4 regions of the Shewanella sp. S1-58-MNA-CIBAN-0166 genome follow, and region 3 is predicted to be linked to each of the others. Evidence: predicted binding sites of a transcription regulator. Region 3 holds the regulator's gene; each other region holds the start of a gene.
The links. The regulator sigma-54, encoded in region 3, starts transcription at its own class of promoters, with help from an activator protein. The targets are predictions, from matches to a motif close to GTTGGCACGNNNNTNGNNT.

Region 1 (3,180 bases), on a different contig from region 3:
GTATTTCAAAGCATTAATGGTGAGATTTTGATTGAGGCTGCGAAGGAGTTCTATCCGATTTGGGAACAAAACTTCGTGTGCTATTGGCAGGATTTAGACACGTTTGAAGTTAGTATCACAGCAGATTAACGAATCGACCTTTTTATGGAGGTAAACATGTTAATTTGCCGACTAAAGGATGCAAATGCTTGCTAACGGCTTACAACAACAAACTTGTATCATTTACCATTGAATTATAAGCATAAAAAAGCCCCGTTCAATTAAGAACAGGGCTTTAAATAATGGTACCTGAGGTCGGACTCGAACCGACACGCCGCGAAGCAGGGGATTTTGAATCCCCCATGTATACCAATTTCATCACTCAGGCAAAGGCTTTCAAGCTACATTTAGCTTTGCAAAGAAATCTAAAACACCAAATATCTTTGCAAAACCAAACCAATTTCATCTTACTTTAATTATGTAATTTTAGCCTGTTTATAACCCATATTCGTTGGGAGGCATAAAATCTTATAATTCAAAAACTTTGCAAATCTTTGCAAGGATTTTGCATGTTAATTATTTAGCATTAACGTTTTACTTCAACAACTTACTTATACCAAGCTAGTACACACTGTGATTTTTGAATCCCCCATGTATACCAATTTCATCACTCAGGCAAAGACTTAGTAGCTATGTTAGCTTTGCAAAGTAATCTGAGAAATCCAAATATCTTTGCAAAACAACACTCGTAATTTAATCCTAACCAAACAATACTTTTCGTAACAATCATTGTCACGATTAAGTGCTGGCGATTATACCGTTGCATTTAATAATGGCAAGCACTTTACCTATTATTTTCTATAAAAAACACTCAATTGGTCAAAAGTCATTCATCACCCTCTATTGAGATGGATTGTGTTTTTTGTGAGCTAATTGGCAATTTTACACTAAGTTAACATCATGACGGCTGAAGATTGATCAAGATCAGTATAACGACGTTATTTTGACTTTATGATGATCACGTCTTCACAACCTAAAGGATAAATATCATGGCATTTTGGTTAGATTTAATGTTTGGTAACGCAATAGGATTACTTTCTATGATGGTAATTTTTTGTACCTTTGGAATAATGTCTTATCTAATGTGGATGTTTATTGTGAAGTCTGCACCTACTAAGTGAGTCTCTTAATAGGTTAAGTTTTTTACTGCTTATTATTCATATCCAATATGGATACTTCCTTGTGAATGATACATTGGCGACAAAACACATGATGTGTTTTTATGCCAGAATGGGGGCTGTATACGCCCCCATCTTTTTTATTCATCTACAGCACTATTTTCCGCGCTATTACACTGCATGCTTACGTGATTGAATCAATCCATTAATAAAATGTGGTCGCGTTTTAATCAGGTAACTCATTTCTTCTGCACTGGGTTCACCCGCTGGTAAACGGAGTACATCACGATTTAAATAATTACGTGCTTGCATCGAAATTTTGTATTCAGCCGTTGGCCCTTGAATCGCATAGTGACGCTCGTTTCCAAGCATTTCAAGTATGCTGGTATTAACTAAATTTTTAACCGCTAATTCATTTTGTGGCAAGGTTAAAATAGTTTGTCCTTGTAAAAAGAACTCCCGTAGCAAGGCTCTTTCAGCAGGGTCCAGTAGTTTCACTTTTGCGTCAATAGTTTCTACGGTACGTTTTTGACGTAAATATACGATGGCCTCATCGACGACAAAGGCAAAAATCTGGCTTAAAAAATATGCCACTCCCATAATCAACCCTAAGCCAATAAACTGACCATATTGATTAACGAGTTGATCTAACGATAAAAACGCCAATAAATCTTTAGGCGCAAACAATAAACTAGCACATGTTACAATAAGCCATGACATAGAACTTACGAACAAACGCTTACTATTCAATAACTTTATTGAACCTACTTTCATTTTCATCATAGCTTACCCGCAGTGTCAGATTTTTGAGCTTACTAAGGCAAAGCAAAATATATGCCAGAAAAAATAATTGATTAGCTGATATTTATTTATTTTTTCATACTATATATGGCCTATCAGGCTATGCTTGAACCAAGGTATGTAACCCAAACTAACACTGGCGAAATGCATTGTAGAATAAATACTTTCATCGGTAGATCCTCCCTATTTATAAATCACAATGAAGAAACTATGCTGATATCCATAAAACAGTTACTGCGAAGTCCAATAGCTCGAAAACTGACGCTTTCTATCGTGATCTTTAGTTCTTTAATTACCCTCGTGACGACGGCTTATCAGCTCGTAAGTGATTATCAAAGTGATGTAAGTAGAATTGATCGCGTTTTTTCGAATATAGAAGCGGTAAATTTAGAAGTGCTGGCAGCCAGCATATGGGTAATAGATGAACATTTAATCGACACGCAGCTCCGTGGTTTAAGTCAATTACCTGACATAAACTATATTTCTATCCGTGATGACACGAATCAAGAATGGCACTTTGGTGTATATAAGAAAACGGCTGTTATTGAGAAACAATACCCATTAATTTATACCAATAATGAACATATTCCTGTTGGGACACTCATCGTACAAGCTGATCTAAATGTCATATATGATCGTTTGTATGATAAAGCAATACTGATTTTATTATCCAACGCGATCAAAACCTTCTTAGTGGCTGGCTTTATCTTGCTTCTGGTGTGGTTCAATGTGACCAAACATCTTCGTCAATTAAGCCAATATTGCGATGATATTAGCTTAGACCACGACTTTACTCCTTTGGATTTTAATCGTAAGCCGCAACATGATGAATTCAGTTTGGTAGCCGATGCGGTTAATACCATGCAACGGCAAATAAGAGGCTCTTATCAAGCATTGCACCAATCAAAAATCGATCTTCAGCACGCACTTGAAGATCGCGATCGCTTACTGCTATTAGAACGCAGCTATAAAGATGAGCTCGCGCGCCAGGTAAAAGAACAAACCAGAGAACTTGAACAATCATTGCAAATGTTAAAACGAACACAACAAGTTCTGGTTGAAAAAGAAAAAATGGCGGCACTAGGTGGGTTAGTTTCCGGCGTAGCTCATGAAATTAATACCCCTATCGGTATTTGCTTAACGGCTGCCAGCTCGCAATTGTCTCACATAGAAGAGTTGATCAAATTAATCCATAGCGATGATGCCACTTTAGAACAAATTA
Region 2 (3,180 bases), on a different contig from region 3:
TCATTTTTCTTACATTGGCTTTAGCTATTTTTGATTTGGGTAAAACCATTTTGGAAGAAGAAGTGCTTATGCATAAAGATATCTTCCGCCACAGTTCGACCCGAAGAACGATTACGCGGTTTATTTCGACCATTTTGATCGCGATTTCAATTGAAGCTTTGCTGACCATGTTTAAAGCGTCGCTGGGAGAAAAGCAATATATTGAACCAGCCATTCTGATGATGTTGGCGGTCGTTGGGCTATTGGTTGGGTTAGGGATATATGTGTACTTAGGTGCCAAAGCTGAGCTGCTACTCACACAAACACAAGCCGGTAAGCACACTAGGCGCGTACAAACTAAGAGTGATATAGGCGATTAATTAGCGCTTAATAGTGTTTAAGTTCGCTCGCTTAAAATAGACAGGGATAAACGACATTAGCGTTTATCCCTATTTTTTAGAAAAAGTCGTCGTCACCAATCGCTTTACGTAATTGTGCTTGTTCGAGGAAATCTTCTAACCTGCGTTTTACTTGGCGTTTATGTTGTAATGTTTCTGCGGATTTAACGTTTCTAGGCGTTGTCATCGCGTCCATTTCTGTGTCATCAGGCACTCTTTCACTAAGATTAGCCATAACAAAACCCTCATGTTGAATAAAAGCGTGGTATTAATTCAATGAGCATTTTCTAACTAAAAAAACCTAAATAGGGAAGTAAAATATTTTTCCTCAGTTGGACAGCTATTTTTACCTTTCTCTTTGAGCTTAGCAGTAAATGTTTTTCTTGCTAGTAAAACAAACTAGCTTGTGCGAAGAGTATGCTTGTGATCAACTATTCTGGATGTGCTGATGTGCTGATGTGCTGATGTGCTGATGTGCTGATGTGCTGATCGTAGATAATGCTCCGCTTTCAATACAGATAAAAAAACGCCACCTTTAACTAGGTGGCGTCGATATGAACAATACTGCAAAGCGCATATGCGATAGGTTGACTCGTTATAGGCTAAAGCCATATGAGTAGCCTAAAACGACTTTAGCATCATTGTCCGGTAAGTCCGTGTCAGAGGCCATAAATGAGACAGTTCCTAGGTCTGTTTCAGCGCTTAATGTGACATTGTAGTCTGCATATGTGTCGCCGAATAAATCTTCAACGACATCGCCTTGTGAGTAACCGTAGTGGAACGCAATGCTGAGCTTTTCTGTTAACGGGAAACTGGCATTGGCTTGGATATAGTTCCAATCTGTTTCGTCACTTGCACCTGACACATCAGAATCAGCGTTGATCACTTGAGAATAACCCACATCTAACCATTTCCATCCAAGTACTAAGGCTACTTCACCAAAATCAATACTGCCACCAGCATCTGGGTAAGCATAATAAAGGTAGCTGATGTCGTAAGTTAGGTCTTCAGTAAAGTTACCGCCATAACCACCATAAAGATCTAATTCGTAGCTGGTTTCATCACCAAAATCGACATTCGATACCCAAGTACCAGCATAAAATCCAGAGTCATGAGCATAGTCAATGCCGCCTTGAACGGCCGCTTCATTATTGGTTTGCGTGGTGCCACGCCATAAGTAGTTCGATGTTGCGCCAATATTGCCAGTGACTTCAGCAAGGGCAGAGCCGCTTAGTAATAAGCCTGTTGATAATGCAATAGCTTGATATAGTGATTTTTTCATCTTCATCCCTTAAAGTTTTATTATCACTGAGGCATTTATGTGTCATTAAATGAGCTCAATGTTGGTTTGTCTGAAGATCAATTAGCGAATCGCATGCCAATATTTTTTTATTATTTAAATTAGTGGGTTATATAATACTGGATCATTTTGTTGCATCTTTGTTGCCGCTAAATGATGCACTAATGCACTTTTATTGTGCAATGATACTTTGGGCTTAGGTATTTGCTTATATTGAGTCGTTTAGCGTTTTGCTGTGCGAAAGAAGGGATTCTGAAGTGATCTATATTGTTCATGTAACTCAGGCATCTGGATTACAGAATAAGCAAAGCTGAAAAATAACCAATAAAAAACCTCCACAGAGGAGGTTTCTATCAAAAAAAGACTGAGCGTAATAATTAATTAACGCTATCTTTTAGTGTTTTACCAGCTTTAAACTTAGGCACAGTAGCTGCAGCGATTTGAATTTCTTTGCCAGTTTGTGGGTTACGGCCTGTACGAGCAGCACGTTGAGTGGTTTCAAAAGAACCAAAACCAACAATAGAAATTTTATCACCATTTTTCATGGCTTCAGTTACCGCTTCTTCGAAAGATTTTAGTGCGCGGCCAGCTTCAGCTTTAGTTAGTTCCGCATTCTCAGCGATTTTTGCAATTAATTCACTTTTGTTCATATTGATATTCTCTGCTTTCCATAGAAGTGTTTTTTAAAACATGAATAACATGCCACAAGCCATGCTGGTTTAAAAGCACTTTATCCCATAAATTCAGTATCTGTAATGGTTTTAGAGCAAAATCAGTACAAATAATGTCTTTTTTGGCTCTGTGGTTATTCTTCTAGCAGTTGGTAAAGAATTTTCTTTACTAACTGTGGTTCGAAAGGCTTATCACATAAGGCGTTAACTCCAGCACTAAATACATTACTTAGGTGGGTGTCATTGGCTTCTGACGATACCATTAGAATGGGGATATGTGATTGTTGACTGTGATTACGGATATATTGCGTTAATGCAAGACCATCCACCGAAGGCATGTTGTAGTCTGTTATCACTAAGTCATACATGTTTTCTTTCATTAGGTTGATAGCCTGCTCACCGTCAACCGCTTCAGTAATCAGTTGCATCCCTAAGTTACCAATAGTGCGTTTAATCACATTACGCGCCATTCGGCTATCATCAACGACTAATACCCTGATGTTATGCACGTCAAAGTGGCTTAAATCCAACTCGTCGTGGCTGAGTAAATCAATGGTCGAATTAAGTGCCGTCGCTAAGTGCTCAGCATTAAATGGCTTAGGCAAAATGGCGACAACACCTGATTGCCTAAAGATTTCGAGCTGTTCACGGCGACACTCACTGGACACCAGCATAAATTGAATATCATTTAACGCTGGAGTGCTTTTGATGTATTGCAGTAGCTCTGTGGCTTCACCATCGACAAAATGCAGTGCACTGGCGATTAAGTCGGGTTTATGGCGTTGAATAATCGTTTTGGCTTCCGCAATCGTTGCGGCAGTTTGAATGCTGC
Region 3 (3,180 bases):
GGTCATCGACATTAAAAAAATCATCCAACAACTTAAAAATCGCGGTTTAGGGGTATTAATTACCGACCATAACGTACGTGAAACGCTAGACGTTTGTGAGCGAGCCTATATCGTCAGCCAGGGTAATTTAATTGCCGAAGGCACACCTGATGAGATATTAAGTAATCAACAAGTTCGAGCTGTGTACTTAGGTGAACAATTCAAGCTATAGTTACTTTACTGGCCTTTTAGTCTAGCTAACTCATTTCATTGAACGATACCTAAACAACGTTAAATGTCATTGATGTTTATGGCAATCCATTACAGTTCGAGATTGTCATTTTTATGGAAAATCATCTAGGGATAAGCGGTAAATGAAAGCGTCACTCCAACTTAAAATGGGTCAACACTTAACCATGACCCCACAATTGCAGCAAGCCATTCGCTTACTGCAATTATCGTCATTGGAGCTACAGCAGGAAATCCAACAAGCATTAGATTCAAATCCATTGCTTGAAATAGAAGATGAGTTTTCTGAAGCAAAAGACTCCTTAAAAGAAAACCGCGACCAAGCGGATACAGACTTTAGTGACAACAGTATTGTTAATGTCGAAAAAGACACTTCCACCGTCGACATAACAGAATCCATGACCAAAGAAACCATGGATGATTTAGCCATGGATACCACATGGGATGAAGTATACACAGCCTCACCTATGTCAGGTTCGGGCAGTGCAAGCATGCGCGATGACGACATGCCCTTTCAAGGTGAAACCACCGAAGGTTTGTACGAACACTTAGAATGGCAAAAAAATCTCACTCCATTTTCAGACACCGATCTCGCCATTGCCACCGCCATTATTGATGCCATTGATGAACGCGGTTATTTAACCCAAAGTACCGAAGATATTCTCGAAGCCATGGGTGATGAAAATGTGGAACTCGATGAGGTTGAAGCGGTATTAAAACGCGTTCAACACTTTGACCCTGTGGGTGTTGCTGCACGTGATTTAAGTGAATGCCTATTTATTCAATTAGCGCAATACTCTAACGACACACCCCATATCGATAATGCCCGTTTGTTAATTAAAGGCTATTTAGAGTTAATTGCTGGCCGTGATTTCAGATTATTGATGCGTAAAACAAAACTAAAAGAAAATGAGTTACGTGACGCAATCACTTTAATCCAGACACTCAATCCTCGTCCGGGCTTATTAATTACCCCCATGGATGATGAATACGTGATTCCCGATGTCACAGTATTAAAGAAAAATGGCCGTTGGGTAGTAGAGTTAAACCCAGACAACATGCCTAAAATTGGTGTTAATCAACAATACGCGGCCATGGCTAGAGGCAGTAAAAACCCGTCGGATAGTCAATTTATTCGAGGCCATCTGCAAGAGGCTAAATGGTTTATTAAAAGTATTGAAAGCCGTAATGATACTTTACTTAAAGTGGCAAATTGCATTGTGCAATTTCAGCAAGGCTTTTTTGAATATGGCGAAGAAGCCATGAAGCCTATGGTGCTCAATGATATCGCTGAAGCCGTAGAAATGCATGAATCGACCATTTCACGAGTCACCACACAAAAATATATGCACACCCCTCGAGGATTATTTGAACTAAAATACTTCTTCTCTAGCCATGTCAGTACTGACGATGGCGGGGAATGCTCATCAACGGCCATTCGTGCTTTTATCAAAAAGCTGGTTGCCGCAGAAAACCAGAAAAAACCACTGAGTGACAGTAAAATGGCTCAGCTTCTGGCAGAACAGGGCATAAACGTTGCTCGTCGTACGATAGCAAAATACCGTGAAGCAATGATGATCCCGCCCTCAAACCAACGTAAGAGTTTATAACCTACTAGGCAATGGAGGATTTTTTATGCAAATAAGTCTGACTGGACGTCATGTCGAAATAACAGAATCTTTACGTGAATACATCCACAGTAAATTTTCAAAGCTTGAACGACACTTCGATCAGATCCATAATGTACACGTTGTGCTCAATGTAGAAAAATTACAACAAAAAGCAGAAGCCAAAATCAACATTAATGGCGCAGAAATTTTTGCAATGTCAGAAAGTACTGATATGTATGCTGCAATAGACGCCCTGATCGATAAACTCGACCGTCAGGTAATTAAACACAAAGAGAAGAATACAAAACACTAACGATGGAACTTTGTACCATTCTGCAGCCGGAATGCACTACCTGTGCCACACCGGGCAGTAAGAAAAAAGTACTGGAACTCATCAGCAATTTAGTCGCTGCCCAGTACCCAACCCTGTCTTCGCAAGAGGTTTTTGAAAGCCTGTTAGCGAGAGAGAAAATGGGTAGCACAGGTATAGGAAATGGCATTGCGATACCTCATGGTAGATTAACGACCATCGATCACCCTATCGCGATATTTATTAAATGTGAAGAAGCCATTGCCTTTGATGCAATCGATAAGCAACCCGTGGATCTTTTATTTGCTTTGTTAGTCCCTGCAGACCAGTGCCAACAACATTTAGGCACGTTATCGAGCATGGCCCAAAAGTTAAGCGATAAGCAAATATTGAAACAGCTTCGTAAAACTCACGACGCAACAGAACTTTATCAGGTTATTACTGCATGAAACTAGTTATAGTATCGGGACGTTCAGGCTCAGGGAAATCCGTTGCCCTGAGAGTATTAGAAGACCTAGGATATTATTGTGTTGATAATTTGCCTTTACCACTCATTGGCACATTATTAGCCCAGCTTAAAGGCAGTAATGATTTGGTTGCGATTAGCGTTGATGTTCGTAACATTGCAGAACAAGGTAAAGTGCTTCAAGACCAATTGGCACTACTTCAAAATGACACTGAAATTATCAGTTTCTTTTTAAATTCCAATGACAAAGTATTGCTTAAACGTTACAGCGAAACACGTCGATTACACCCGTTATCTAAAAATCATATTTCACTGCAAGAAGCGATAAAACTAGAAGGCCGTTTACTTGAGCCTATCGCAAAAATTGTTGATCACTATATCGACACTTCTGCGCTAAATATCTACGAATTAAGCGACCAAGTTAGGCAAATATTATTAGGCAGTGTTGATAAAGAGTTAGTGATTAACTTTGAATCTTTTGGCTTTAAACACGGCATGCCGACAGAAGCAGATTTTATGTTTGATGTACGCTTTTTACCCAACCCACATTGGGAAATAGAACTGCG
Region 4 (3,180 bases), on a different contig from region 3:
TTAAGGATTTCATCATTAAGATTTGAAATACCATCGACTGTAGAAAACGATGCCATTTGGGCAATCATTTGATCGTTATCAACCGGTTTAAAAGGATCTTGCATCGACAGTTGCTGACTGAGTAAAGCAAAGAAATCCTCTTGCTTTAGCATTTGATCGCTTGATTCAGGGATAGCACTTTCTTCAGGTAGACGGATGCTATCTAGAAACACATTACCCGTAGTCGTGCTGGTCGTATTTGTCTGTACAGAACTTTTCGTTGTAGCGCTAGTATTAGATGCACTACTGGATTGTTGCGGTAAAGACTGACTGTAAGAATTAACGAGGCTCATTGTTACCTCCTTGAATAATCATACTATTTACCCATCCTTAATGTCTGTTGCAACATAGACTTTGTTGCATCAGCCACCTGAACGTTCATTTGATAAGAACGCGATGCAGAAATCATATCCGCCATTTCTTCCATCACATTGACATTAGGTTTATAAATAAAACCATCACCATCCGCCATGGGATGGTCTGGCGAGTATTCTTTTAATAATGGCTTATTACTTTCGACAATGCCTTTAACGGTTACGCCAGGCGAACTGTTTTGCTGGCTATTGGCTTTTAGCATTTCGGCTTCAAAAACAGGATGACGCGCGCGATAGGTTTTATCGACACTGCTAGACACAGAATCAGCATTGGCAATATTACTGGCGGTGGTATTCAAACGCACTGACTGCGCAGACATACCTGAACCAGAAACATTAAAAATATTAAATAAACTCATAATTAATCACCTCGCAATGCTTTACGCATGCCACTAAATTTTCCCTCAAGAAAGCCTAATGACATTTGATATTCGAGCGCATTTTGCATAAATGCTGCTTGCTCTTTCTGCGTATCGACAGTATTACCATCGCCAGTATCAGCTTGATTTGGCATACGATATTGAACATGCTGTTGACTTAACGCCGTTAAATCAAAATGTTTCTCTGTGGTTTGGCTCATACTCAAGCCTTTCTGATGCGAGCTTGCCGCTTGCATAGCAGAAGCAAAATTGACATCTTGAGCTTTATAATGAGGAGTATTGGCATTGGCGATATTACTTGAAATCACTTCTGCTCTTTGAGCTCGAATGCCCAAAGAGTATTGGTGAACACCTAATGCATTATCGAAATTAATCGCCATAAAATTGCCTCCATCAGCTAACTGGTAGAAATAAAGCAAAGGTTATGCCAACAATTTAATTTATGAGGGAATAAAAGATAAAAACAAACATGCCGACGAATGCCGGCATGATAAATAGATTAAGCTATTATATTATCTAGGTTTTCTTTTGATAATAAATTCCAGGATTACAGCGAACCATATTAAATTCTTCGGTTAATCCCGCAAGAGATTCTGACGCACCCAAAAATAAAATACCTTTAGGATTAAGTGCGGCAGCAAATTGCCGCAAAATTTTAGCCTTTGCCTCAGGAGCAAAGTAAATCAACACATTGCGGCAAAAAATAATATCGTATTTACCTAATAGGCTATAACTTTCAAGTAGATTATGGGCTCTAAAGTTAACTAATCGCTTCACATTATCTTTAACTTTCATGTTACCCGAAGGTAAAGCATCAAAAAACTGACGTTTACGTTCTTCAGACAAACCACGAGCAAGTGCTAAACCATCATATTCAGCATTTTTACAACGATCTAGCATAGAAGGTGATAAATCTGTTGCCTGAATTGTCGCGCCTCCTGGTAAAGCACCAGGTTTACGTTGTTGATATTCCAACACCGTCATGGCCAACGAATAAGGTTCTTGACCTGAAGAGCACGCAGCCGACCAAATTTTTAATGGTCTGCCAAGCTTACTGTATTCAGGCAATAGAGTATTGTGCAGTAATTCAAATGGATAACGGTCTCGAAACCATAACGTTTCATTGGTGGTCATCGCATCTATCACTTCAGCGCGCAGTTGCCGTTCTATCGGTTTCATCGACTTTTTAACTACCTCAGACAAAGAAGGCAAATTATGCTTCCCCATCAAAGGTGCTAAACGGCTGCGGACTAAATATTGTTTGTTCTCACCTAACACAATACCGCTATGCTGTTCTAAAAACAGCCTAAATTGATTGTACTCTGCTTCAGCAAGTGATTTATCTGTCACATTATCTTCCTAATAGGTAAGCCTATGAACTCAACCTCCAATATTTTGCAATATTTTGCAATAATAAAAGGTTTATAAACTTAAATGTTTGTTAACCGCTGCGGCTAATTCATCGGGATTAAACTTAGCAATAAAGTCGTTAGCCCCTACTTTTTGTACCATCGCTTGGTTAAATACACCACTTAATGATGTGTGCAATACTACTTTGATATTCTTTAATTTTGGATCATTACGAATTTCAGCCGTTAAGGTATAACCATCCATTTCAGGCATTTCAATATCAGAAATGATTAACGGAATTTCAACTGAAACATCATCCATTTCTGCGGCAATACTTTTCAGTTTTTCCAGCGCCTCTCTACCATCTTTAGCGGTATCGATTTGCAGATTTAATGACTCTAACGAACGAATAATTTGTTTGCGTGCTACAGCAGAATCATCAATAACCATAATATGATAATGCTGTTCTCTATCAATAGTTAATGCTTCATTGAGCTCTTTACTGATAGACGTCTTAACCGGTGAAATTTCATCAAGAATTTTTTCAACATCTAAAATCTCTACCAACTCACCTTCAATCTCTGTCACCGCAGTTAAATAAGAAGAGCGGCCAGAACCTTGCGGTGGAGGCATAATGGCTTCCCAATTCATGTTGATAATACGTTCAACTGAACTGACTAAAAAGCCTTGAATACTTCGGTTATATTCAGAAATGATAATAAAGCAATTTTCTGTTGATGTCAGTGGGCGTCCACCCGTTGCGGCACTTAAATCGATAACGGAAATGGTTGAGCCACGAATATGAGCAACACCTTTAACAAAACGGTTTAATTTAGGCAACGTAGTCAGTGGTGGGCATTGCAACACCTCTTTCACTTTAAACACGTTAATGCCAAACCGTTGACGGCCGCTAAGCCTAAACAATAGCAGCTCGAGTCTGTTTTGCCCGACAAGTTGGGTACGTTTATTTACTGAATCTAAAATGCTCGACATAACAAGGCCTTGTAGTTAACTGTCACCCAAAAGGATAAAAATTG

Region 1: a site for sigma-54 is predicted at 1,981-1,999, ahead of AAEY99_RS09300 (superinfection exclusion B family protein). Genes of this name have one in related genera too.
Region 2: a site for sigma-54 is predicted at 1,742-1,760, ahead of AAEY99_RS08855 (TorF family putative porin). Genes of this name have one in related genera too.
Region 4: a site for sigma-54 is predicted at 1,207-1,225, ahead of flgB (flagellar basal body rod protein FlgB). Genes of this name have one in related genera too.

The regions. Positions count from the first base shown of each region.
Region 1 covers NZ_JBEOPN010000012.1:27,443-30,622, reverse strand. Annotated here, with positions in the region: gene AAEY99_RS09315 (DUF2787 family protein) at 1-129, shown strand, start outside; tRNA gene AAEY99_RS09310 (tRNA-Leu) at 283-367, opposite strand; gene AAEY99_RS09305 (DUF3149 domain-containing protein) at 1,029-1,160, shown strand; gene AAEY99_RS09300 (superinfection exclusion B family protein) at 1,329-1,940, opposite strand; gene AAEY99_RS09295 (sensor histidine kinase) at 2,169-3,180, shown strand, end outside.
Region 2 covers NZ_JBEOPN010000011.1:69,272-72,451, reverse strand. Annotated here, with positions in the region: gene AAEY99_RS08865 (PDC sensor domain-containing protein) at 1-359, shown strand, start outside; gene AAEY99_RS08860 (PA3496 family putative envelope integrity protein) at 436-612, opposite strand; gene AAEY99_RS08855 (TorF family putative porin) at 973-1,659, opposite strand; gene hbs (non-specific DNA-binding protein Hbs) at 2,055-2,327, opposite strand; gene AAEY99_RS08845 (response regulator) at 2,483-3,180, opposite strand, start outside.
Region 3 covers NZ_JBEOPN010000029.1:58,228-61,407, forward strand. Annotated here, with positions in the region: gene lptB (LPS export ABC transporter ATP-binding protein) at 1-211, shown strand, start outside; gene AAEY99_RS16555 (RNA polymerase factor sigma-54) at 354-1,838, shown strand; gene hpf (ribosome hibernation promoting factor) at 1,864-2,151, shown strand; gene ptsN (PTS IIA-like nitrogen regulatory protein PtsN) at 2,154-2,597, shown strand; gene rapZ (RNase adapter RapZ) at 2,594-3,180, shown strand, end outside.
Region 4 covers NZ_JBEOPN010000018.1:10,336-13,515, forward strand. Annotated here, with positions in the region: gene flgD (flagellar hook assembly protein FlgD) at 1-332, opposite strand, end outside; gene flgC (flagellar basal body rod protein FlgC) at 356-772, opposite strand; gene flgB (flagellar basal body rod protein FlgB) at 775-1,173, opposite strand; gene AAEY99_RS12160 (CheR family methyltransferase) at 1,310-2,143, opposite strand; gene AAEY99_RS12165 (chemotaxis protein CheV) at 2,216-3,136, opposite strand.